DNA from 3 places in the Pseudaminobacter sp. Soil_N_29 genome. Region 1 is predicted to be linked to each of the others. Evidence: riboswitches for the same ligand, from Rfam matches in the RefSeq annotation. Region 1 holds a riboswitch; each other region holds the start of a gene.
What was found. A riboswitch is a leader RNA that binds a small molecule or an ion and turns the genes downstream of it on or off. The one in region 1 is predicted to bind cobalamin.
Positions count from the first base shown of each region.

Region 1 (7,994 bases):
TCGATGGTCGGATCGTTGATGAGCTCCACCGCCTTGGCCCAGGCGGCCTCGGCGGCGGCGATGTCGCGCTTGATGTCCTGCGTTTCCCAGGTAAACCCCTCGCCCATCGTGTGCCAGACTACCCGGTCGCCGAAAGCGGCGAAGGCGTCCTTCTCGCCGGTGTGCCACGCGCCCTTGACGAATTGCACGACGCCGACGCGCCGGCCGTAGCCCAGCATGCGCAGCGCCAGCCCAAAGGCCGCCGTTGACTTGCCCTTGCCCGGGCCGGTGTTCACGATCAGCAGACCCTTCTGCTCGATGGTCTTGCCGGCGACTTCTGCATCCTGCACCGCCTTGCGCTTGGCCATCTTGGCCTTATGGCGTTCGGCTTCGCTGTCGTCGATTTCCTTCATGTCATTTCACCTGCATGGGTAGCCCCGCGACCATGAATAGGACACGGTCGGCGCGAGCCGCAATCTTCTGGTTGAGCCGGCCGGCGGCGTCGCGGAATCTTCTGGCAAGCGCATTATCGGGCACGATGCCGAGGCCGACCTCGTTGGCCACGACGAACCACGGCCCGCGCGGCTTGCCCAGCACATCGGCAAGGCGTTCGCTTTCGCGTTCGAGATCATGCTCGGCCAGGAGATGATTGGAAAGCCATAGCGTCAGGCAATCGACCAATAGCGGGCGGCCGTCGGGTACGCTCTCTATTGCGCCCACGAGGTCCAGCGGCGCGTCGAGCGTCTCCCAGCCCTCGGCGCGGCGGGCGCGGTGCAGCGCGATGCGCTCCACCATCTCGTCGTCAAAGGCCTGGGCGGTGGCGATATAGGTCCAGGGCGCCGGGAAGCCGGTCGCCAGCTGCTCGGCATGCGCGCTCTTGCCGGAGCGCGCGCCGCCGAGCAGCAGCGTCAGTGTGTGTGCCTCACGCAAAGCTGTCGCGCAGGCTTTTCGCCGTTCCGGTGAAGCGGCTGCGGACGATGCCGACCAGAGCCCCAAGCACCACCCAGAAGATCAGGTTGGTGACGGTGACCGCGACCACGAACTGGTGGTGCAGGCTTGCCGGAATGGGCGATTCGTGACTTTCCGGCTGCGGCGCGCCGATGACATGCGGTGCCACGATCAAAGCCACGCCAATCAGCGAGAACGCCAACGAGCTGCGGAAGGCGATCAGGCCAAGCCCCGCGGCGGTTGCCACAGCCGTCCCGATCCACCAGACCTGACGGGCGGCGAGATCGGCCGCGGGCATGGCAGGCAGTTCCGGCGGCAAACCCAGGCCCGGTGCCAGCGTGAACACGGCAAAGCCGGCAAAGCCCCAGAACACACCCTGGCGCCAACCGGCAATGCCGCCGGCCAGTTCGGAAACGGCCACTAGCACCAGCGCGAAGCCGATGGCGGTGACGACATTGGCCAGCACGGTGAAGCTGTAGCGCTCGAAACCGTCGGCCGGCGCCCAGCCCTCTTCCTCTTCCGCAGGCGCCGCCGCTTCATGATCGAGAGCAGACGGGGTTGAGACCTCCGGAGCACCATGGTGGTGCCCGCCGGCGGCTTCCTCATAAACCTCCGCCTGAAGGATCAGCGGGACGGTAGCATAGGCCTGCATCGCGGCCATCACGATGCCGGACAAAAGCCCGGCGATCGCCGCGATGAACACGACGTTGCGAAACACTGTCATGTGAAAGCCCCCCGTTAGTGGCAGGGGAACGAGAGCGAGTGACGGTAGTCGTGGGCAGCGTTGTGAACGGCGTCCATCTGCGCAAAGCCCACGAAGCCGACCACGAAAAGGCCGAGAAGGGCGGAAAGCGCCAGCTGCGTAACGCGCGAGGCCGAGCCAACCGAAGCGCCGATCGACGAGGAAGCAACAGTGTTCATTCCAAAAATCCTTTCACCCTCCACCCGAGGGCCCATAGAGTTTTCTTCGTCGCCGGCAGGTCTCCTGGCTTGCGGGTCTACGCCCTTCCCCGCCTTCCCGAGGTAACCCTCAGTGGCATCTGGGGAGAGCTCTCCGCGCACAGTTGCGGGGGCAGCCGCGGCTTTGGGCAAAAAATGCCCGCACCGCATTCCCTTTTGGTTCCGTCCGGAACCGACGACGATTGCGACTATATGAAGAATCGCCACGCCCGGCAAACCATAATCCCGCCCTTTTATCGGCCGGCAAGGTCGCAAACGCGCAAGTCAGCCACCTGCCTCACCTCGCGCCCCCGATTGACAATCGGCGCGCAGCAGTGTCCGCTCTCCCATCGATCGGGGCAACGCCATGCGAGCAGACACCGAAGCAATCGATCCCTATAACGGCCTGCGAACCGCCCAGGCAACGCTGCCGTCCCGGGCCTACTGGGACGAGGCCGAATACCGCCGCGACCTCGAAGCGATCTGGTATCGCAACTGGATCATGCTCTGCCGCGAGGCAGATATCGCGCAGCCTGGAGCCTTTCGCGTCTTCACGGTGGGCACCCAGCAGGTTCTGCTCATCCGCGACGAAGCCGGAGCCTTGCGCGCCTTCCACAACACCTGCCGCCATCGCGGCTCGCAGCTTTGCCGCGAAAGCGAAGGTCGGTTGAAAAGCAAGCTGCTCACCTGCCCCTACCACGCCTGGTCCTATTCTCTGGCGGGCGAGCTGGTGCGCGTCCCTTCCAAGACGCTTCCTGCCGGTTTCGACAAGGCCGACTATCCGCTCTATCCGGTGGCGCTTTCGTCGTGGCGGGGCTTCGTTTTCGTCAATCTTGCCGAAGATGCCGCCGGCTCGGCGCCCGAAAGCTTCGACCCCGGCTCGTGCGACCTGTCGAACTGGCCTCTGGAAGACCTCGCCACCGGCCACGTGCTGCGCAAGGTGCTGAATTGCAACTGGAAGGTCTTTTGGGAAAACTTCAACGAGTGCCTGCATTGCCCCGGCGTGCACAAGCACCTCTCCCACCTGGTGCCGATCTATGGGCGCGGGCTGATGGCACGCTACGACGACCCGGAATGGGCTCTCCATGCGGACAACGACGCGCCCGAATATGCCGGCGGGCTGCGTCCGGGAGCCGAAACTTGGTCGGACGATGGGCGCGCCCACGGTCCCGTCTTCGCCACGCTGACCGAGGCGGAGCGCGCCGCGGGCCAGACCTATGCCGCGCACCTGCCTTCCATGTTCATCGTCGGTCATGTCGACTATGTGCGCACCGTGCGCCTCCTGCCGCTCGGACCGGAGCAGACCGAGCTTACCGCCGAATGGCTGTTTCCCGCGGATGCGCTGTCATCGGAGGGCGCCGGCCTGAAAAACATCGTCAGTTTCGGCGCGCGGGTGCTGGAGGAGGACGCCGCCATCTGCGAGGTCAACCAGAAGGGCCTGCATTCGATGCGCCATTCTTCCGGCGTGCTGATGCCGGAAGAATACGAGCTGCATCGCTTCCATCAATGGGTGCGCGACCAGCACGCCGCTTGCGAGGTCACATCGACTTCGGAAGATAGCGGAAGGTAATCACGCCACAAAAGATGGTGAAGAAGCCTAGCGTGGCGAACACCGCGCCAAGGCCGAAGAAGCTGAGCACCACCGTGTAGACCAGCGGCGGGATAAGCTCGGAAAGATCCAGATAGGTGCGGTAGACCGCCGTCATCTGCGGCCTCTCATAGGTGCGCACCGCGCGCATGAAGGCGGTGGAGCCGAGCGCATCGAGCGCCACCGCAAACAGCGCTCCGAGCAACAGGAAGCCACCCGTCAGCAGCGGCAGCCCTTCGCCGCTCAGCCCCGCCGCGAACAAGGCGGCGCTCATGGCCAGGAAAGCGAACGTCATGACGTTGCGTGCGCCGAAGCGACGCCCCGCCTTGCCCCAGGAGATAGCCGCAAAGAGCAGCGCATTGCCGGCCGACACCAGAAGACCGCCAGCCAGCTCGCCCTCGCCCGTCACCACCATCAGGATCGGGCCATAGACGAAGAAGGTGGTCCAAAAGCAGGAACGGCCAAAAGCGATCACCCAGGCCAGGCGCAGCCTGGGCTGTGAGACGAAGCGGCCGATGTTTTTCAGCGGGTTGGCGGCTCGCGTCTTGCCGGGGCTGATCAGCGGATTGTCGCCGAGGCGGAAATACCAGAACGTGGCCAGCAGCGCCATCGCGAAGCCCACCACCACGGCATGCGTGACGATGATGCCATAACGCGTATAGAGAAAGACGCCGAGCGTCGGCCCGCCGGTCCAGGCCATCATCGACCAGGCCATGCGCAGCGATTCGGCCTGCATGATCTCCGTCTTGCGGATGTGGTCCATGATGTAGAGGTTGAGCGTGATGGCGAGCGCGCTGGAGCCCATGACGCGTGCCAGCATGCCCACCATCTGGCCGGCCAGCGAATGGGTCATGAACAGGAGCGAGCCAATGGCCAGAAGCGCCGTGCCCGCGGTGTAGATCCAGCGGCGCGAGAAGCGGCTGATGAGCATCGGCATGAACAGCGTTGCCGAAAGGCCGATCAGCGCCACCAGCGTATAAAGCAGCGAGACGCCCTGCTTGTTCTGCAGGAGTTCGTAGGCCTGGATCGGCACGACGCTGGAAATGGCGGCGCGCGCAAATGACTCAAGCGCATAGAGCGTGGCAAAGGTGCGCGCGCCCGCCTGCTTTACGGCGGGAAGCCAGATGGGATGCCTTACCTGCGTGACCATTCCTGCCCCGGATATTTCGCGGGCAGGTTGGCAGGCCCGAGCGGTGGGAGGATAGCAGGAAACCGACCTTTGCCCGTCGCAAACCCTGTGGGGCTATAGGCCGCCGCCACCTGGCCTAAGCGGCATCCCATTCGGGCGAGAAGTCGTAGTCGCAGATGCGCTTGTTCTGGCTGGTCAGTGCGGAAATAGCCGCCATCTCCGCATCCGACAGCGCGAAATCGAAAACGGCGATGTTTTCCGCCAGCCGTTCCGCCTTTGAGGTGCGCGGGATTGCCGACACGCCCTCCTGCTGAACATGCCACCGCAGCACGATCTGGCCGGGCGTCTTGCCATGGCGGGCAGCGGCGTCCTGCACCGCCTTTTCCTCGAACAGACCGCCGCCCCGGAACAGCGGGCAATAGGAAACGAGAGCCAGGCCGCTCTCGCGGCACATGCGCAGCATTTTGGACTGGTCGAGATAGGGATGGTACTCGACCTGGTTGCAAACGAGCGGCGCCTCCGAAAGCGAAATCGCTTCGGCCAGCAGGCTGGTGGGGAAATTGGCCACGCCGATGTGGCGGGTGAGGCCCATGCGCCTGACCGCATTCAGCGCCTTGATCGAGCTCTCCAGTGGAATGCGCGGGTTCGGCCAATGGATCAGCAGCAGGTCGACTTGGTCGAGGCCAAGGTCCTTCAGGCTGGCCTCGGCCGAGCGCTCAAGGTCGCCGGGCGCGATTTCCGTCCACCACACCTTGGTGGTCACGAACAGTTCGTCGCGCGCAATGCCGGAAGCGCGCAGCCCCTCGCCCACGGCGTCTTCGTTGCCGTAGGCGCGCGCGGTATCGACGTGCCGGTAGCCGATGGACAGTGCCCGAGACACCAGCTCAGTGCATTCCTGCCCCTTCAGCGTCCAGGTTCCCAGGCCCAGCGCCGGTATAGAGGCGCCATTTGCATTCACGCTGTGCATCGCATTTCCCCAATTCTTCTTCGGCCTTGTCTTCCACGATAACGATGTCACCATGTCGGCAATGCCCGCAAACACAGCCATGTACCCCGATATCAAGACGAATCAAGCCTCGACCACAAAGGGCACGAGGATCGAGCTGCTCGACCTTGCGCGCGGCCTGGCGCTGGCCGCCATGGCCATCTACCACTTTACCTGGGACCTGGAATTCTTCGGTTACGTCGAACCGGGCATGACGGCGGTGGGCGGCTGGAAGCTTTTTGCCCGCTGCATCGCCTCGAGCTTCCTCTTCCTGGTCGGGGTAAGCTTGGTGCTGGCGCACGGCCGCGGCATTCGCTGGAAGCCGTTCTGGCGACGCTTCGCCATGGTGGCAGGGGCGGCGCTGGCCATATCGGTTGCCACGTGGATTGCCGTGCCGAGCGGCTTCATCTTCTTCGGCATATTGCACCAGATCGCGCTGGCGAGCCTTCTCGGGCTGGCCTTCCTGCGGCTGCCGGCGCTGCTGACGCTCGTTGTCGCGGCGCTGGTGATCGCGACGCCAAACTTCCTGCGCAGCGAACTCTTCGATCATCCAGCCCTGTGGTGGGTGGGCCTGTCGTCCAGCAACCCCCATTCGAACGACTATGTGCCGGTCTTTCCCTGGTTCGGCGCGGTGCTGGCCGGCATTGCCGCTGGCGGGCTTGCCTCATCCAGCGGCCTGTTCGACAGGCTTGCCGTTATCCGCCTCGGAAAATGGGCAGCGCCGCTGAATTTCGCGGGCCAGCACAGCCTTGCCGTCTACCTCATCCACCAGCCGGTGCTGATCGCCTGCGTCTGGCTGTTTTCCCAGGTGGTGCCGGCGCAGGTGCAGCCGCAAGAGGTGCGCTTCCGCAATTCCTGCGAAAGGACCTGCGAGCAGAGCCGCGACGCCGAATTCTGCGTCCGCTACTGCACATGCATGCTGGACGCGCTGGAGCGGGACGGGCTCGACGAGCTATTTTCGGAAAACCCGCCGCCGGATTTCCGCGCTAAAATACAAAACAAGGCCGAGACCTGCACCGAGGAGACAGAGGACTCGACCTTCCAGGGAGGAACGCCGTGACCGACATGCATGCCAGCCCCAACACCATCCCATGGCCGCCGCTGATCTATATTGCGGCGATTGCGCTCAGCATCCTGCTTGCCTTCGCCCTTCCCTTGCCATGGATATCGGGGCTTCTGGGCGACATCCTGTTCGCCACCGGCTGGCTTGCGGTGCTTGGCGCAGTCGCACTTTACGTCTCGGCGCTTCAGGCCATGCGGCGGGCCGAAACGACGATCATGGCCAACCGCCCCGCCGAGCGTCTGGTCACCGACGGCGCTTTCGCGGTCACGCGCAACCCCATCTACATGGGCATAACGCTGCTGATGGTCGGCGTGGGCCTCATCACCGGCATCGCCTGGTTCCTGCCGCTGGCTCTTCTTGCCGCCTTCGTGACGCAGAAGCTTGCCGTCGAGCGCGAGGAAAAGCACCTGGAGGCGCGCTTTGGCAAGAAATACCGCGACTATGCAAAGCGGGTGCGCCGCTGGATCTGACGGCCCTTCCCTGCCGGGTCACCCGGCGGCCATCGGCCTCCGCGCGGAAGTAACCGGCGTGCCCGTCAGGTGGTCACGCCAAGTTCAGCCAGCCGTTCGACGCAGGATTCCTCGGCCTGATCCAGCTCGGCGAGTGTCTCTTCCAGGTCGCGCCGCTTCTGGCGCAGGTCCTCGCGCTTTTCCTCGATACGCTTGATCATCAGATTGAGCTGGCCGATCTCGCCCGGCGGCTCCTTGTACATCTGGATGATCTCGCGGATCTCGTTGATCGAGAAACCAAGGCGCTTGCCGCGCATGATCTGCCTGATCAGGTGGCGATCGGAGGGGCGGAAAAGCCGGGTGCGGCCGCGCCTGACGGGCTGTATCAGCCCCTCGTCCTCGTAGAACCGCAAGGTCCGCGTGGATATGTCGAACTCGCGGGTCAGTTCAGTGATCGTATAATATTCCCGGATCATGGCTCCGCCCCGACATAGTTCACGAAAATGGCTGGGAATCTTGTCACGGCATTTACGTAAAAGTCAATTCAGATCGCTTCAGCCGGACCCGGCTCAAAGCATGCCGAACCACCAGGTGGCGAGGCCGAGAAAGGCGAAGAAGCCGACCACATCGGTGACCGTGGTGACGAATACGGCAGACGCGACCGCCGGATCGGCGCCGACCCTGTCGAGCAGCAGTGGAATCAGTATACCCGCCAGCGCTGCCACAAACATGTTGATGATCATGGCGGCGGCGATAATCCCGCCCAGATTGGGATCCTGGAACCAGCTTGCCGCGACGATGCCGATGAGCACGGCGAAGATCATTCCGTTGAGGAATCCAACGCCCATTTCGCGGCGGATAATGCGCCCCGCGTTGTAGATGTCCAGGTCTCGCGTGGCCAGCGCGCGCACGGT
Region 1 is NZ_JBDGLC010000002.1:514,342-522,335, forward strand. Features, by position in the region: gene cobO (cob(I)yrinic acid a,c-diamide adenosyltransferase) at 1-392, opposite strand, end outside; gene cobU (bifunctional adenosylcobinamide kinase/adenosylcobinamide-phosphate guanylyltransferase) at 394-909, opposite strand; gene AC3A4H_RS08420 (CbtA family protein) at 902-1,651, opposite strand; gene AC3A4H_RS08425 (CbtB domain-containing protein) at 1,666-1,848, opposite strand; cobalamin riboswitch at 1,886-2,079, opposite strand; gene AC3A4H_RS08430 (aromatic ring-hydroxylating oxygenase subunit alpha) at 2,234-3,436, shown strand; gene AC3A4H_RS08435 (MFS transporter) at 3,405-4,604, opposite strand; gene AC3A4H_RS08440 (aldo/keto reductase) at 4,720-5,550, opposite strand; gene AC3A4H_RS08445 (heparan-alpha-glucosaminide N-acetyltransferase) at 5,630-6,628, shown strand; gene AC3A4H_RS08450 (methyltransferase family protein) at 6,625-7,101, shown strand; gene AC3A4H_RS08455 (MerR family transcriptional regulator) at 7,167-7,553, opposite strand; gene mgtE (magnesium transporter) at 7,650-7,994, opposite strand, start outside.

Region 2 (7,994 bases), on a different contig from region 1:
GACGCAGCGCACGCGCGGGTCGGCCTTCAGGCTCTCATGCATCTGGCCGTGGCCGACATCGATTGCGGTCACATGCGCCGCGCCCCGCTCCAGCAGCACCTGCGTGAAGCCGCCGGTCGAGGCGCCGATGTCGAGGGCGTTGCCGCCGCGCGGATCGATGCCGAAATGCTCGAGGCCGGCAATCAGCTTCAGCGCCGCACGCGAGACATAGGCCTGCGCCGGGTCCGCCACCGTGATGGCGGCCGCGTCGGAGACGGCCTGCCCTGCCTTGGTCGCCACCACCCCGTCCACGCTCACGGTGCCGCGCTCCACGGCGTCGCGCGCCCGCGAGCGGCTGGCAAAGAACCCGCGGCTCACCAGCGCCTCGTCGAGGCGGCGGCGTGCGTCCTGTTGTTGTCCGGCTTTCATCGGCCTTCATTGGCGAAAGGCGTGGCGGAACGCAAGCGCCGTAAGTTGGCGGAACTCAGAAGGCGACGATCACCCGCGAAACCTTGCGCTCAGTCACCGGCAACTGGCCCTCGGCAAAGCGGCGGTTGAGTTCGATCCGCGTGGTTTCCAGAAAACTGTGGTTGCCGGCGGAATCATCCGGCAGGACGACGAATTCCGGCTTGCGGCGGAAGGCAAAACTGCCCCTGATCTCGCCCATCCTGCCGGCGACGATCTCCATCACCGCCTGCTCGAGCTTGACGTCATAGCGCGTCTCGGCGGCCGCCGGCGTCATCGATGCTACGAGCAAGGCCGCGCCCGCCAGAAGAATTTTCATGAGGCTCCCCCTCCTTGGGGAGAGCTCTAGCGACAGGCCGCTAAGAATCGGCCAAGAGAAAGGGTAAGCAAATGGCCAAACGCCAGCGTAAACAGCTGGTTAGGCCGAGACAGAACGCACCGAACGGCCAAGCGCGGCAAAGACCGAGCGCACGATGCCGGCGGCATCGAGACCGGCGTCGGCGTACATCTTTTCGGGCTTGGCGTGGTCGGTGAATTCGTCCGGCAGCACCAGCGGCCGCACCTTCAGGCCGGCATCGAGCAGGCCTTCCCTGGCGAGGAAGTGCAGCACGTGGCTGGCAAAGCCGCCGATGGAGCCTTCCTCCACTGTCAGCAACACCTCGTGCGAGGTAGCGAGCCGGCGCACCAGGTCCTCGTCCAGCGGCTTGGCGAAGCGTGCATCGGCCACGGTGGTCGACAGGCCTGAAGCACTCAGTTCCTCTGCCGCCAGCAGGCAGTCCTGCAGGCGCGTACCGAAGGACAGCAGCGCCACCTTGGTGCCCTCGCGAAGAATACGGCCCTTGCCGATTTCCAGCACTTGGCCGCGCTCGGGCATCTCCACACCCACGCCGTTGCCGCGCGGATAGCGGAACGCGATCGGGCCTTCGTCGTAAGCCGCGGCGGTGCGCACCATGTGGCGCAGTTCCGCCTCGTCGGCGGCAGCCATCACCACGAAATCGGGCAGCGAGGCAAGGTAGGTGGTGTCGAAGGCGCCGCAATGGGTCGGCCCGTCGGCGCCGACAAAGCCGGCGCGGTCGATGGGGAAGCGCACCGGCAGCTTCTGGATCGCCACGTCGTGCACCACCTGGTCATAGGCGCGCTGGAGGAAGGTAGAGTAAATCGCCGCGAAGGGTTTCAGCCCCTCGGCTGCAAGGCCAGCCGCGAACGTCACCGCGTGCTGCTCGGCAATGCCGACGTCGAAGGTGCGAGCCGGGAAAACCTCGCCGAATAGGTCAAGGCCGGTGCCGGAAGGCATGGCGGCGGTGATGGCGACGATCTTTTCGTCCTCGCGCGCTTCCTGGATCAGGCTCTGCGCGAAAACCTTGGTGTAGCTCGGCGCATTGGCCGGCGCCTTGGCCTGCGCGCCGGTGATGACGTCGAACTTGTTGACGCCGTGATACTTGTCGGCCGCAGCCTCGGCCGGACCGTAGCCCTTGCCCTTCTGCGTCACGACATGGATGAGCACCGGCCCGTCGGCATTGTCGCGCACGTTCTTCAGCACTGGAATCAGGTGTTCCAGATTGTGTCCGTCGATAGGGCCGATGTGGAAGAAGCCCATTTCCTCGAACAGCGTGCCGCCGGTCACATAGCCGCGCGCATGCTCCACCGCGCGGGTAATGGCGCGGTCGACGCGGGCGCCGAGATAGGAAGTCAGCTTCTTGCCGAGATCGCGGATGCCCTGATAGGCGCGGCCCGAGCCGAGACGCGCCAGATAGGCGCTCATCGCGCCGGTGGGCGGCGCAATCGACATGTCGTTGTCGTTGAGGATCACGATCATGCGCGAGTTCAGCGCGCCGGCATTGTTCATCGCCTCGTAGGCCATGCCCGCCGACATGGCGCCGTCGCCGATCACGGCAATCACGTTGTTCTTGCGCCCCTCCAGGTCGCGCGCCACGGCCATGCCGAGGCCGGCCGAGATCGACGTCGACGAGTGGCCGGTACCGAAAGTGTCGTATTCGCTCTCGGCGCGCTTGGTGAAGCCCGACAGCCCGCCCTCCTGGCGCAGCGTGCGGATGCGGTCGCGGCGCCCGGTCAGGATCTTGTGCGGATAGGCCTGATGGCCGACGTCCCAGATGATGCGGTCATCCGGCGTGTCGAACACATAGTGCAGCGCCACCGTCAGTTCGACCACGCCCAGGCCCGCGCCGAGATGCCCGCCGGTGTGCGAGACGGCGTCGATCAGTTCGGCGCGCAATTCGGAAGCCAGTTGCGGCAGATCGCTTTCGGGCAACCGCTTGAGGTCCGCAGGAATGCGCACCGTATCCAGCAGCGGCGTTTTGGGCGGCAAGGTCACGGGATTCAGCCTGTCTAATCGATCAATATCGGCTTCGGAGATAGAGTGTCGGTGCCGGAATGTAAATGAGCGCGGGCAAGATGTGGCCTTATGCCCGCAAAACTCAGCGCTCGGGCAAGGGAATGAACTCGTTCTCATCGCCCGGCACGATGTCGAAACGGCCGGTCTTCCATTCTTCCTTGGCCTGCTCGATGCGCTCCTTCGACGAGGAAACGAAGTTCCACCAGATGTAGCGCTGCGAGCCCAGCGAGGCGCCGCCGAACAGCATGAAATGCGCGCCCTCGTCGGACGACACCACGATCTCGTCGCCGGGGCGGAACACCAGCAGCCGGTCGGGCGGGAATCGGTCGCGCAGGATCGTGACGTTGCCCTCCAGCACATAGATCGCGCGCTCTTCCGCATCGGCCGGGATGCGGATCTTCGCGCCGGGCTCCAGGCGCACATCCACATAGAGCGTGTCGTGGTAGACGGTTACCGGTGAGCGATGGCCCTCGAAGTCGCCCATCACCACGCGCCCCTTTGCGCCGTCGGCGGCGAATTCGGGCAGCGCGGTATTCGCCGTGTTCTCGAAGCCCGGGGCCATTTCTTCCCTGTTGTCGGGCAGCGCAATCCAGGTCTGCAGGCCCGAGATCAAGGTCGGCGCGCTGCGGATCTCCTCCGGCGTGCGCTCGGAATGGACGATGCCGCGCCCGGCCGTCATCAGGTTCACGTCGCCGGGCGAGATCACCATCTCGGTGCCGAGCGAATCGCGGTGCCGGATCTTCCCGTCGAACAGATAGGTAACGGTGGAGAGACCGATATGCGGGTGCGGGCGCACGTCCAACGCCTGCCCGGCCCGCAGGATCGCCGGGCCCATGCGATCGAAGAAGATGAAGGGGCCGACCAATCGCCGCCGGGCGGTCGGCAGCGCCCGGCGAACCTCGAAGCCGCCAATATCCTTGGCGTTGGCGACCACCATCAGTTCCAGCGCATCGCAGGAATATGCGTTGCCCAGTTCGGGATCGGGTGCGGGAAAGAAGCTCATGGTAACCTCCAATCGGCGGCAGTCGCAAAAATCTTGCCCGCAGAGGCTACGCCGCGACGACCACGGGAGAAATACCGCGCCGCCGAGACGGATTGTTCAACGATGCCCTACTCCCCGTCTAGCGGCTCGGCTCCCACCGGCTTGCCGTCGCGCGACAGGCGAATCTTCTCCACCTTGTCCTCGGCCGCCTTCAGCAGCCGGTCGCAATGGGCCTTCAGCGCCTCGCCGCGCTCGTAGATGCGGATCGACTGGTCGAGCGGCACGTCGCCGCGCTCCAGATGGTCGACGATGCTCTCCAGCGCTTCCAGCGCCTGTTCGAAGCTCATCGCCTTGATGTCGTCATTCGGTTCGGCGTCCATCATTCATCCTTTCATCAGGCGCTTCACATGCGCCGCGACCGAAAAAGACAGGCCCTGCAGGTCGTAGCCGCCCTCGAGCAGGCTCACGATGCGGTTGTTCGCATAGCGCGCCGCGCGGTCCATGAGTTGGCCTGTCGCCCAGTCGAAGTCCTCTTCCGTCAGATTGATCTGCGCCAGCGGGTCGCGATGGTGCGCGTCGAAGCCGGCCGAGATGATGATCAGGTCCGGCGCGAAATTGTCGAGCGCCGGCAGCACGCGTGCGCGGAATGCCTCGCGGAACAGGTCGCTGCCGCTCTCCGGCGACAGCGGCGCGTTGACGATGTTGCCCGCGCCGGTCTCGTCCTTGGCGCCGGTGCCGGGATAAAGCGGCATCTGGTGGGTGGAGCAGAACAGCACGCTCGGGTCGTCCCAGAAGATGTCCTGCGTGCCGTTGCCGTGGTGCACGTCCCAGTCGACGATGGCCACGCGCTCGGCGCCATATTGGCGCTGAGCGTAGCGGGCCGCAATCGCCGCATTGTTGAACAGGCAAAAACCCATTGCCGTGGTCTTCTCGGCATGGTGGCCCGGCGGACGCGCCGCCACGAAGACGTTGTCGGCCTTGCCGGTGAATACGTCGTCCACCGCCGCATTGGCCGCGCCGATTGCCGTCAGCGCCGCCTGCCAGCTCTTGGGGCTGACGGTGGTGTCTGCATCGATGCCTGCGAGCCCCTCCTCGGGGATCGCCGCACGGATCCGCTCCACGAAGCTCTCGGGATGGGCAAACAGGATCGTCGCCTCGTCGCCCTCCGGCGCCTCGACGCGCACGAGGTCCGCAAACGCATCGTCCTCCAGCGCCCGCGCGATTGCGCGCAGCCGGTCCGGGCGCTCCGGGTGCCCCGGCGGCGTCAGGTGCTCGAGATAGATCGGGTGCGAATAAAGGCGCGTAGTCATGCCGGGCAGTTTATCAGCAAAGGCGGCCGTCGCCACGCACTACCTGCCGAAGCCTGGGGAAAATTGTCCTTTCTCCAAACTCCGTGTCGCATGGCGAGGATGCATCGCGCCCCGTTCCGCGATAGTGTCGCGCCGCTGCAAGGTGCCTGCCTTAGAGCATGATCCCGAAAAGTTGCAGACTTTTCGGACAAGATCATGCTCCAGAAACTTGGAGCAAGATGGCGTCTCGAGGAGAAGCCATCGCGCTCCAAGGCGGGAGAATCGGGAACGCGGTGCAAATCCGCGGCGTGCCCAACGCTGTAAGGGGGACCGCATCGGTAGATGCCACTGTTCTGCGGAACGGGAAGGCGCCGATGGCGGGACGAACCCGAGCCAGAAGACCGGCCAGGCAGAAATAGTCGTCCGCATGGTCAGGCGGAACGATGCCCAGCCTGTTCGCAAGGGGAAACGCGATGCCGGCAAGCAGCCATCCCACGCCCGAAAACGCCTTCGAGCATGCCGCGCGCGAGGCGGTCTACCGCGCCATCTTCACGCGCCGCGACGTCCGCAGCCATTTTTCGTCCGAGCCGCTGGATGATGCCGTTCTGGCCCGTCTGCTGCTGGCCGCCCATCACGCGCCGTCGGTCGGCTTCATGCAGCCGTGGAATTTTATCGTGATCCGCGACATGGCGCGACGCGAGCGGGTGCGCAACCTGTTCCTCGCCGCCCGCGAGCAGGAACTGCCCGCCATCGCCGCCGAGCGGCAGGCGCTCTACCGCAAGCTGAAGCTCGAAGGCATCTGCGAAAGCGCGCTGAACCTCTGCATCACCTGCGACCGCCGGCGTTCGGAAACCTCGCCGCTCGGCCGCTGGCACAACCCGCAGATGGACCTCTACAGCACCGTCTGTGCCGTCCAAAACCTCTGGCTCGCCGCGCGTGCCGAGGGCGTGGGCATCGGCTGGGTCAGCATCCTCGACGAGCAGGCATTGAAGGGCCTGCTCGGCATGCCCGACCACGTCGCGCCGGTCGCCTATCTATGCGTGGGCCGCGTCTCGCAGTTCGCGCCGAAACCAGACCTTGAGGCAAATGGCTGGGGCAATCGCCTGCCCCTGCCCGAGCTCATCATGAGCGAGGCCTTCGGCCGCCCTGGAGAGGCCTCGCTCAAAGAGACAGTGGTTCGAGAAGAAGCCCGGTCCTGTCGTGCCTAGCCTGGCTGTTCGGCCGGCTGCCAGGCCGACCCGCCGGGCCCGCCCAGCGCCTTGTCCTTCAGCTCGCGGAACTTGCCCGATGCGTCGGCCAGCCGGCGATCCCAGTCGGCGTTTGGCGTCTGCCCCTCAATGGCCTTGAAATAGACCTGCATCAGCGAAGCGATGGCGAAGGGCTCGATCAGCGCGCCCTTCACCGCCCAGGCGAACACGATCGCCAGCACGAAGGCCCAGCCCGCCAGTTGCCCGGGCATCACGTAGAGGATGGCGGCTGCCGGCGTCAGCATCATCAGGAAAATGACGAAGGTCAGGCCCCACATGATGATCGCCAGCCACACCGCATTCTTGACCAGTGTCTTGGCGTTCTGTGCGTAGAGAACGACGCCCTGGCGCGCGGTCTCGTAAGGGCTGTGGCTGTCGATGCGAATGTTGTAGGCGAGAATGATCTCGTCGACATAGGTCAGCGACAGGCGAATGACCGTGTTGATGAACTTCACCAGCCCCTCGAGCCCCGGGATGGGAAGGAAGGACGCTATGCCGCCGATCAGGCCGGTGATGGCGGCGATGGCACCCTTCACCAGTTGGTCGAGAACAAAGAGAATGTTCGCCTCGGCAAATCGCGCCGTCACCACTTCCCGCGCATAAGAGATCTGGCCCTGGCCGCCCGGCACGTCGTGGCCGTCAAGCAGCCGGACCATGACCGCGATGTGGCCGGCCTTGACCATGTAGAGGATGTATTCGCGGATCCAGTAGACGATCAGCGACACCGCGCCGAAACCCAGGATCCCGCCCCACAGCGAAAGGGTCACCGGACCGTCCTCGCCGCCGAAGATGTGGCCTGCGCCGTATCCGACGCCCGCTCCGGCGCCGGTCGCAAGCACATAGGCCGCGGTGATTGCAAAAAACACGATGATGCGAAAGACGATGAAGGGCCATGTCTTCACCATCATCGACAGCGTCTTGCCGATATCGAAGTCCCACATGTAAAAATCCCCCCAGAACAGGCGAATTGAGCATGTCCTGAGGGGAGATATTGTCAAGCGTCTGCCGCACGACAGCGGCGATTCTCGCTAAAGAATTTCTGTCTTGGCGATCTTGATGCCGAAACCTTCGAGGCCGACATAGTGGCGCTCGCGCGAGGCGATCAGGTTGATCGAGGAGATGCCGAGGTCGCGCAGGATCTGCGCACCCAGGCCGATCTCGCGCCACTCGCTCTCGCGCTTGCGGGCTTCGGCGTGGGCTTCCGCCTCGTTGTGCACCGGGCGGTTGCGGTCCTGGTGGGCGACGCCCACAGACCCCTCGCGCAGATAGACGATGACGCCGCGCTGGCGCTCGCCCATCGACTTCATGATCGATTGCAGGTCATGGCCGGTGCCGAACACATCGTCCACCACGTTCTCCGAATGCAGCCTGACCGGCACTTCCTCGCCATCGCGAATGTCGCCGAACACGATCGCCAGGTGGTGCATCACGTCCCAGGGCAGCGTGTAGGTATAGGCCTTGGCCTTGCCGCCGGGCGTTTCGATATCCGAGCACTCCACGCGCTGCACCAGCTTTTCTTGTCGCTGGCGATAGGCGATGAGGTCGGCCACCGACACCTGCTTCAGGCCGTTCGCCTCAGCGAAGGCAGCTACCTGCGGCCCGCGCATGACCGTGCCGTCGTCGTTGACCAGTTCCGAGATGACGCCCACCGGCGGCAGGCCGGCCAGCTTGCACAGGTC
Region 2 is NZ_JBDGLC010000001.1:513,186-521,179, forward strand. Features, by position in the region: gene AC3A4H_RS02415 (TlyA family RNA methyltransferase) at 1-408, opposite strand, end outside; gene AC3A4H_RS02420 (hypothetical protein) at 464-763, opposite strand; gene dxs (1-deoxy-D-xylulose-5-phosphate synthase) at 863-2,776, opposite strand; gene AC3A4H_RS02430 (pirin family protein) at 2,880-3,800, opposite strand; gene AC3A4H_RS02435 (exodeoxyribonuclease VII small subunit) at 3,908-4,159, opposite strand; gene AC3A4H_RS02440 (histone deacetylase family protein) at 4,163-5,089, opposite strand; cobalamin riboswitch at 5,330-5,473, shown strand; gene bluB (5,6-dimethylbenzimidazole synthase) at 5,542-6,276, shown strand; gene AC3A4H_RS02450 (hypothetical protein) at 6,273-7,256, opposite strand; gene ribB (3,4-dihydroxy-2-butanone-4-phosphate synthase) at 7,344-7,994, opposite strand, start outside.
Region 2: another riboswitch for cobalamin. It lies ahead of bluB (5,6-dimethylbenzimidazole synthase); the one in region 1 lies ahead of AC3A4H_RS08425 (CbtB domain-containing protein).

Region 3 (7,994 bases), on a different contig from region 1:
AAAGATGCATGGTCTTTCCCTTCAACAATTCGCCTGCAATCGGCTTCGCCGGGTGGCGAAGCGGTTCCTCCTCCCGCAAGGCGCGCCAGTTTCAACTGGTTCGACCAATTAGGTATATGCGGATTTCTAGACGATTTCGAACCTGCTCGCAAGAAGTGGTGCCATGCAGGCCAAATCCTAAGGTAATTCTTTGTAAAACAATGCTTTCTGGAGGCGTTCCGCTCGTGTGAAGCTGGCGCGGGCGGTAAACAGGCTGCTTGACCGGAAACTTCTATTTGGTATTACCAGAGAGATTGTTGATAGGTGAAGGCATCCGGGCGAACCGGCTGGCGGTTTGTTGTAGCCTTCCACCTGGATTCGGTGAGCGCTTGAGGAGAGGGAGCAGGAGCATGGCAAAGACGCTGAAAGGTCCCGGCATATTTCTGGCGCAGTTCGCCGGCGACGCCGCGCCGTTCAATTCATTGAAAAGCATTGCGGAATGGGCGGCCGAGCTCGGCTACAAGGGCGTGCAGATCCCGACCTGGGACGGGCGCCTGTTCGATCTCAGGAAGGCAGCGTCGTCCAAGGCCTATTGCGACGAGGTCAAGGGGATCTGCGCCGAGGCGGGCGTCGAGATCACCGAGTTGTCGACGCATTTGCAGGGCCAACTCGTCGCCGTGCATCCCGCCTATGACAGCCAGTTCGACGGGTTTGCGCCGGCAGAGGTCCACAACAACCCGAGCGCGCGCCAGAAATGGGCCGTCGAACAGATGATGTTCGGCGCCAAGGCCTCTGAGCATCTCGGGCTCAAGGCCTCGGTCAGCTTCTCCGGTGCGCTGGCCTTCCCTTACCTCTACCCCTGGCCGCAGCGGCCGGCGGGGCTGATCGAGGAGGCGTTCGGCGAACTCGGCAGGCGCTGGAAGCCTATCCTCGACGCCTATGAGGAGTCGGGCGTCGACCTCTGCTACGAGATCCATCCGGGCGAGGACGTGTTCGACGGAGCGACCTTCGAGATGTTCCTCGATGCCGTCGGCGGCCACAAGCGCTGCAACATCAATTACGACCCGTCGCATTTCCTGCTGCAGCAGCTCGACTATCTCGCCTTCATCGACATCTACCACGAACGCATCAAGGCGTTTCACGTCAAGGACGCCGAGTTCAATCCGGACGGGCGGCAGGGTGTCTATTCGGGCTACCAGGGCTGGGTGCAACGCGCCGGCCGCTTCCGCTCGCTCGGCGACGGGCAGGTCGATTTCTCGGGCATTTTCTCCAAGCTCGCTGCCTATGACTATGACAGCTGGGCGGTGCTGGAATGGGAGTGCTGCCTGAAGCATCCGGAAGTGGGTGCTGCCGAGGGCGCGCCCTTCATCGACAGCCATATCATCCGGGTGACGGAAAAGGCATTCGACGATTTTGCGGGCGGGGAAACGGACCGGGCGGCGCTGCGCAAGATGATGGGCATTGCCTGAAATCGAGACGAGACCGGACGAGCGAGGAGGGGAGGTTTCAAGATGACCATTGAGGGACGCAGCGAGCGCAGGGAAGGCCCGATCCGCTACGGCATGGTGGGCGGCGGGCAGGGTGCTTTCATAGGCGGGGTGCACCGCATCGCCGCTCGCCTCGACGGCGAATTCGAGCTGGTGGCCGGCGCGCTTTCGTCCGATCCCGAAAGGGCGAGAGCATCGGGCGCCGAACTCGGGCTTGATCCGGAGCGCAGCTATGGCTCGTTCCAGGAGATGGCCAAGACCGAGGCCAAGCGCCCGGACGGCATCGAGGCGGTGGCGATCGTGACGCCCAACCACATGCATTATCCGGCCGCCAAGGCGTTCCTGGAGGCGGGCATCCACGTCATCTCCGACAAGCCGCTGACCTCCAACCTGGCCGACGCCAGGAAGCTTGCCGCGCTGGTGGAAAAAACCGGCAAGGTCTTCGTCCTCACCCACAACTACACCGGCTATCCGATGATCCGGCAGGCCCGCGAGATGGTGCAGAATGGCCAGCTCGGCGAAATCCGTGTCGTGCAGGCCGAATATCCGCAGGACTGGCTGACCGAGAAGGCGGAGGATCATGGGTCCAAGCAGGCGGCTTGGCGCACCGACCCCAAGCAGTCGGGCGCCGGCGGCTCCACCGGCGATATCGGCACCCATGCCTACAATCTCGCCCGTTTCGTCACCGGGCTGGAGCTGGACAGTCTTTCGGCCGACCTCGACGCCTTCGTGCCCGGCCGCCAGCTCGACGACAATGCGCATGTCATGCTGCGCTTCAAGGGCGGGGCCAAGGGCATGCTGTGGGCAAGCCAGGTCGCGCCCGGTAACGAAAATGGCCTGAAACTCAGGGTCTACGGCACCAAAGGCGGCATCGAGTGGACGCAGAGCGACCCGAACTACCTTTGGCACACGCCCTTCGGCGAGCCCAAGCGGCTGCTGACCCGTGCCGGCGCGGGCGCCGGGCCGGCCGCAGCGCGGGTCACGCGCGTGCCGGCTGGGCACCCGGAGGGCTATCTGGAAGGCTTTGCCACCATCTATGCAGAGGCTGCCAAAGCGATCCGCGCCGCGCGCCGCAACGGCAATCCGGGCAACGACGTGCTCTACCCCACGGTGGAGGACGGCGTGGAAGGCGTGGCCTTCGTCGAAGCCTGCGTGAAGTCTTCCAAGAAGAACGCGGCCTGGACCAAACTCTGACGGAATTGGCTGGGGCTGCCCTCACCATTGCCACCGCCGGGCCCCGGCAGTGGCATTTTGCCCGGCCAATCGCTATGTGAGCTCTCAAAGGTGACAAACCCGGCAATTCGGGCCAAGTTTCGGTTGCAGGGTTTAGGAAGGGCGAGCGGCATCATGGCGGCAAGGGAAAAGCTGACGAAGAACCAGCTTCGCGTGCTCGAGAAACTCGAGGCTGCGAGCGGCCCGCTCAGCGCCTACATGCTGCTCGACCAACTGCGCGAGCAGGGTTTTCGTGCGCCGCTGCAGGTCTATCGCGCGCTCGATGGCCTGATGAATGCCGGCTTCGTCCACCGGCTGGAGAGCATGAATGCCTTCGTTGCATGTTCCGAGCCGCACGACCACAGCCACCGGCTGATCGCCTTCGCCATATGTGACAAGTGCGGTCAGGTCTCGGAGTTCTCCGACGAGATCATCGGCGAGCAGCTCGACGCCTGGATCGGTTCGACCGGCTTTGCGGCGAAGAGGGCTGTGATCGAATTTCGCGGCACCTGCGCCAAATGCGCGGCGTTGGCCGCATAGGCCGGCGCGCTCGCCTCAGGTGATGCGGCCGCGCGCCACCACCGGCCGGAAGCGACGAACTCTTCTGCTGTTGACCTTCGAACCCCGCGTGGCTACCAATCGATTCGGAATTGGTTCCGCTTCGCGGCGGATGAAAAGGGAACACGGTGAGACCTTCGGGTCGAAGCCGAGACTGCCCCCGCAACTGTAACCGGCGAGCTTTCCTTCAACCAAGCCACTAAGAGCGCAGCGCGCGATTGGGAAGGCGAAGGCGAAGCGTTGACCCGGAAGTCAGGAGACCTGCCTGTTCCGGTCACCCATGCTTGAATACGGGGTGTGTTCAGGCGCGGTCGTCCGTGGCGGTGACATTTGAAAAAAGTGTTGCCGCGCGCCCGGACGATTCTGACGGACCCAGTCCCGGACATCTCCGATCGGCGGCTCTGAGCTTGCATGCTGAACTCCCGCTTGCAGGTCGAATGGAGTGCTGAATGAAGAGACTGAATTTGCGCGCAAGTGTTCTTGCGCTCGCCGCAACCGGCTGTGCGGCAATCGTGTTCCCCCAGACCGCATCGGCCGAGCAGGTCGACGATGAAACCACGCTTCTGGAACGCATCGTCGTGACGACGCCGCTGAGACGAGAAAGCTCGCTGGTGGGGTCGACATCCTCCGTCACCGTGATCGATGCCAAGGAGATCGAGCAATCTGCCGCGCCGGACCTGCCGTCGCTGTTGAGGGCCCACACCGGCGTGTCCATCGTCTCCTATGGCGGTCAGGGAGCCGCGGCCAATATCCACATGCGTGGCATGTCGGCCAGCCAGACGCTGGTTCTCATCAACGGCGTGCGGGCAAGCGCGGCCACGACCGGAACCGCCTCGATCTTCAACATTCCGCTGAGCGCCATCGAGCGCATCGAAGTGGCCAAGGGGGCGCATTCGGCGCAATATGGCGCCGACGCCATGGGCGGCGTCGTCAACATCATCACCAGGCAGGGCGGCCCCTGCGCCGATGGCCGCGACGCCTGCGCCAGCGTAACGACCGGCATCACCCACCCTTGGGGCGGCTACGTTTCCGGCTACGCTCAAGGGCGTACCTCCAACGGGATGGACTACTCGGTCGGCGGCAGTATTCTCGGCACCCGCGGCTACGACTTCACCACGCCGCTCGCCTGGGACCACGAACCGGGCGACGAAGGCTTTCTCCAGGGCTCGTTGAACCTGTCGCTGTCGAAGGATTTCGATTGGGGCAGGCTCTACGCCGATGGCCTTTTTGCATCTGGCCGCAGCCAGTATGACAGCGCCTATCCCTACGACAACGAGGTTGATGCCAGCACCTTCGCCGGAAAGCTCGGCGCGCAGATCCTGCACGGGGACGACTGGTCCTCGACCGTCGAAGCAAGCTCGGGGCTCGACTACTCGACCAATTTCCGCAAGGGCGTGGCCGGCAGCACCAAATACGACACGCAGCGCCACGGCATATTTGCCTCGACGGAGAAAGGTTTCCAGACCGGCAGCGTGGCGCATATCCTGGCCGGGGGCTTCGAGGCCTATCGCGAGCACGTCGATTCCACGATTGACTACGCCGTCACTTCGCGCACGCTCGCCGCGGTTTTCAGCCAGTATTCGCTGGAATATGAGGCGCTTCGCGTCGACAGCGGCATTCGCTACGACCACAACGAACAGTTTGGCGGCGCGACGACCTACAATGTGGGTGCGAGTTACGACGTGCTTGCCGATCTGGTGCTGCGCGCATCCTTTGCCACCGGCTTCCGGGCGCCGACCTTCAACGAGCTGTACTATCCGGGCTTTTCCAATCCGAACCTGAAGCCGGAGAAGTCGCGCTCCTATGAGGTCGGGCTGAACTGGCAGGCGGCCGCCGGCACCAGCCTGGACCTCGCCTTTTACCAGACCTGGGTGACCGACGCGATCGCCTCCTTTGCGCCGAGCTACACGCCCGAGAACGTAGCCCGCGCCCGCATCACTGGGTTCGAGGCGGCGCTGGCCCACCAGTTCAGCGAGGAATGGAGCGGCAAGACGACACTCGACATCCGCCAGCCGCTGAACCAGGACACCGGCAACTATCTTCCCTACCGCGACCTCTTCAAGGCTACCGCCGAGCTGAACTACAGCCCGACGGAAGCGCTCAACCTTTCGGCCAGGCTGCTCTATGGCGCGGCGCGCTACGCCGATGCCGCAAACACGGGGAAGCTGGCGGACTATGTGACGGTGGATTTCACGGCGCTCTATGCGCTGGATTCACAATCCCAGCTCAAGTTGTCGGTCGAGAACGTCTTCGACGAGCAATATTTGACCGCCGCGGATGGTGTTCCGCCATATTCTCAGGGATATCTCGCGCCGGGGCGTACAATCGGGTTGAGCTTCACTCGAAACTTCTGAGTTTGAAGCTGGCCCGGCACAACGGGCTCTCGTTTGAAGGCACGCGATGGGACTGGCTGAAGGGACAAGGCGGAGAGCGATGACCGCGGCGGGATACTCCATGCGTGGGGTGGGCGTAGCAATCGCTATCGCATCAGCGACCTCCGTGCCGGTCTTCGCGGCGCAGCCGCCCCACCGCGTGGTTTCGCTGAATGTCTGCACCGATCAGCTCGCCATGCTGATCGCGGGCCAGGGGCAGCTCTATTCGGTGTCCAATCTGGCGACGGATCCGACCGCATCGGTGCTGGCCGATGCGGCCGCGAGCTATGTGGTCAATCACGGCCTGGCCGAGGAAATCTTCCTGATGTCGCCGGACCTCATTGTGGCGGGCACCTATACCACCCGGACGACTGTCGATCTGTTGCGCCGGCTCGGACTGCGCGTGGAGGAGTTCGCGCCGGCGGACTCCTTCGAAGATATTCGCGCGCAAATCGCCCGCATGGGCGAGATGCTGGGGCAACAGGAAAAGGCCGCGGCGCTGGTTTCCGGTATGGATGCGGAACTGGCGCGCCTCCGCGCGCAGCCTGCATCAAACCGCTCGATCGCGCTTTACTACACCGACGGCTACACCTCCGGCGCCGGCACGCTGGTGGATGAAACGGTGCGCGCGGCGGGCCTCCGGAACATTGCCGACAGGCTGGGGATGGCCGGCACCACCAAGCTGCCGCTGGAGTTGCTGGCACTCGAAAACCCGGACCTGGTTGTCACCAGTCAGGAGCAATACGGCGCGCCGGCGCTGGCGGGGCAGGGCTATGTCCACCCCGCCTTCAAGGCGCTGACGGCTGGAAAGAAGGCAGTCAACGTCCCGGCCAAATACACGATCTGCGGGGCGCCTTTCACGCTGGAAGCGGTGCGCATCATGAGAGAAGCGGCGCGAACCGTGGAGGGGACCAGATGAGCGAGACCGCGCGCTTTCGGCTGCTTTTCTTCCTGCTTGGCTTAGCCGTGCTGCTGCTGTTTGGCCTCTCGCTCACGGTCGGTCCGGCGGCAATCGGCTTCGGCGAAAGCATTGCTGCGCTGTTTTCCGACAAGGCCGAGCCGATGGCGCTGATCATGCAGGAAATCCGCCTGCCGCGCGCGGTCCTCGGCCTGATGATCGGCGCCACGCTCGGGCTCTCCGGTGCGGTGCTGCAGGGCTATCTGCGCAATCCGCTGGCGGAGCCCGCGCTGCTCGGCGTCAGCGCTTCGGCTTCGCTGGGCGCGGTGATCGCGATCTATACCGGCTTCTCCGCCGTTTTCCGGCTTGGCCTGCCGCTGGCCGCCTTGGCCGGCGCGGTGGTCGCGGTCGTGGTGGTGCAAGCCATGGCGGGCATGCGCGGCGGCGCCTTGACGGTCATCCTCGCCGGCGTGGCGGTGTCGAGCTTTGCCGCTTCCATGACCTCGCTGGCGCTTAACCTGTCGCCCAATCCCTTCGCCGCGGTCGAAATCATGTTCTGGATGCTGGGCTCGCTCGCCGACCGTTCGATGACGCATGTCTGGCTCGCCGGCCCCTTCATTGTGGCCGGCTGGGCGATGCTGGCAAGCGTGGGGCGCTCGCTCGATACGCTGACGCTCGGCAGAGATGCCGCCGCCAGCATGGGGGTCAATCTGCGCCGGGTGCAGTTGCTGGCCGTGCTAGGCACGGCCGCTTCCGTGGGGGCGGCTACCGCCGTGGCGGGCGCCATCGGCTTCGTCGGCCTCGTGGTGCCGCATTTGTTGCGGCCGCTGGTCGGGGCGCGACCGTCGCACCTCTTGCCCGCGAGCGCGCTGGGCGGCGCCTGCGTGCTGCTCGCCGCCGATATCCTGGTGCGTGTCATCACGCCGGAAAAAGACCTGAAGCTCGGCGTGCTCACGGCCATCGTCGGCGCGCCGTTCTTCCTCTGGCTCGTCTACCGCACGCGGAGGACACTGCTGTGAGCCTGCTGTTGGTGGAAAATCTGCACGCTTCGCTTGGGCGCAGAACGGTGCTGAACGGCATTTCCTTGCGCGTCGGCGAAGGTGAGTTCGTGGGCCTGATCGGCCCCAACGGTGCGGGCAAGTCTACGCTGCTTCGCGCGGCTCTCGGGCTCATCACGGCGCAGGGGAAAGTCACGATTGCCGGGCAAGACGCCGCCACGATGACCGCGCGGGAGCGGGCGCGCCGCATCGCCTATCTGCCGCAGGAGCGCGAGATCGGCTGGCCCGTTTCCGTCGAGACCGTGGTTTCGCTCGGCAGGGCGCCACACCGGCCGGCCTTTGCCGGCCTCGACGCCACCGACAGGGCGCAGATCGAAGAAGCGATCCGGCGCATGGAACTGGAAGCGTTTCGCCATCGCACGGCGACCGAGCTTTCGGGCGGCGAGAAGGCGCGGGTGCTGATCGCGAGGGCGCTGGCGCAGGATGCGCC
Region 3 is NZ_JBDGLC010000001.1:1,112,673-1,120,666, reverse strand. Features, by position in the region: gene AC3A4H_RS05365 (sugar phosphate isomerase/epimerase family protein) at 1-10, opposite strand, end outside; gene AC3A4H_RS05360 (sugar phosphate isomerase/epimerase family protein) at 390-1,448, shown strand; gene AC3A4H_RS05355 (Gfo/Idh/MocA family protein) at 1,491-2,660, shown strand; gene AC3A4H_RS05350 (Fur family transcriptional regulator) at 2,814-3,218, shown strand; cobalamin riboswitch at 3,313-3,519, shown strand; gene AC3A4H_RS05345 (TonB-dependent receptor domain-containing protein) at 3,686-5,590, shown strand; gene AC3A4H_RS05340 (ABC transporter substrate-binding protein) at 5,736-6,527, shown strand; gene AC3A4H_RS05335 (FecCD family ABC transporter permease) at 6,524-7,525, shown strand; gene AC3A4H_RS05330 (ABC transporter ATP-binding protein) at 7,522-7,994, shown strand, end outside.
Region 3: another riboswitch for cobalamin. It lies ahead of AC3A4H_RS05345 (TonB-dependent receptor domain-containing protein); the one in region 1 lies ahead of AC3A4H_RS08425 (CbtB domain-containing protein).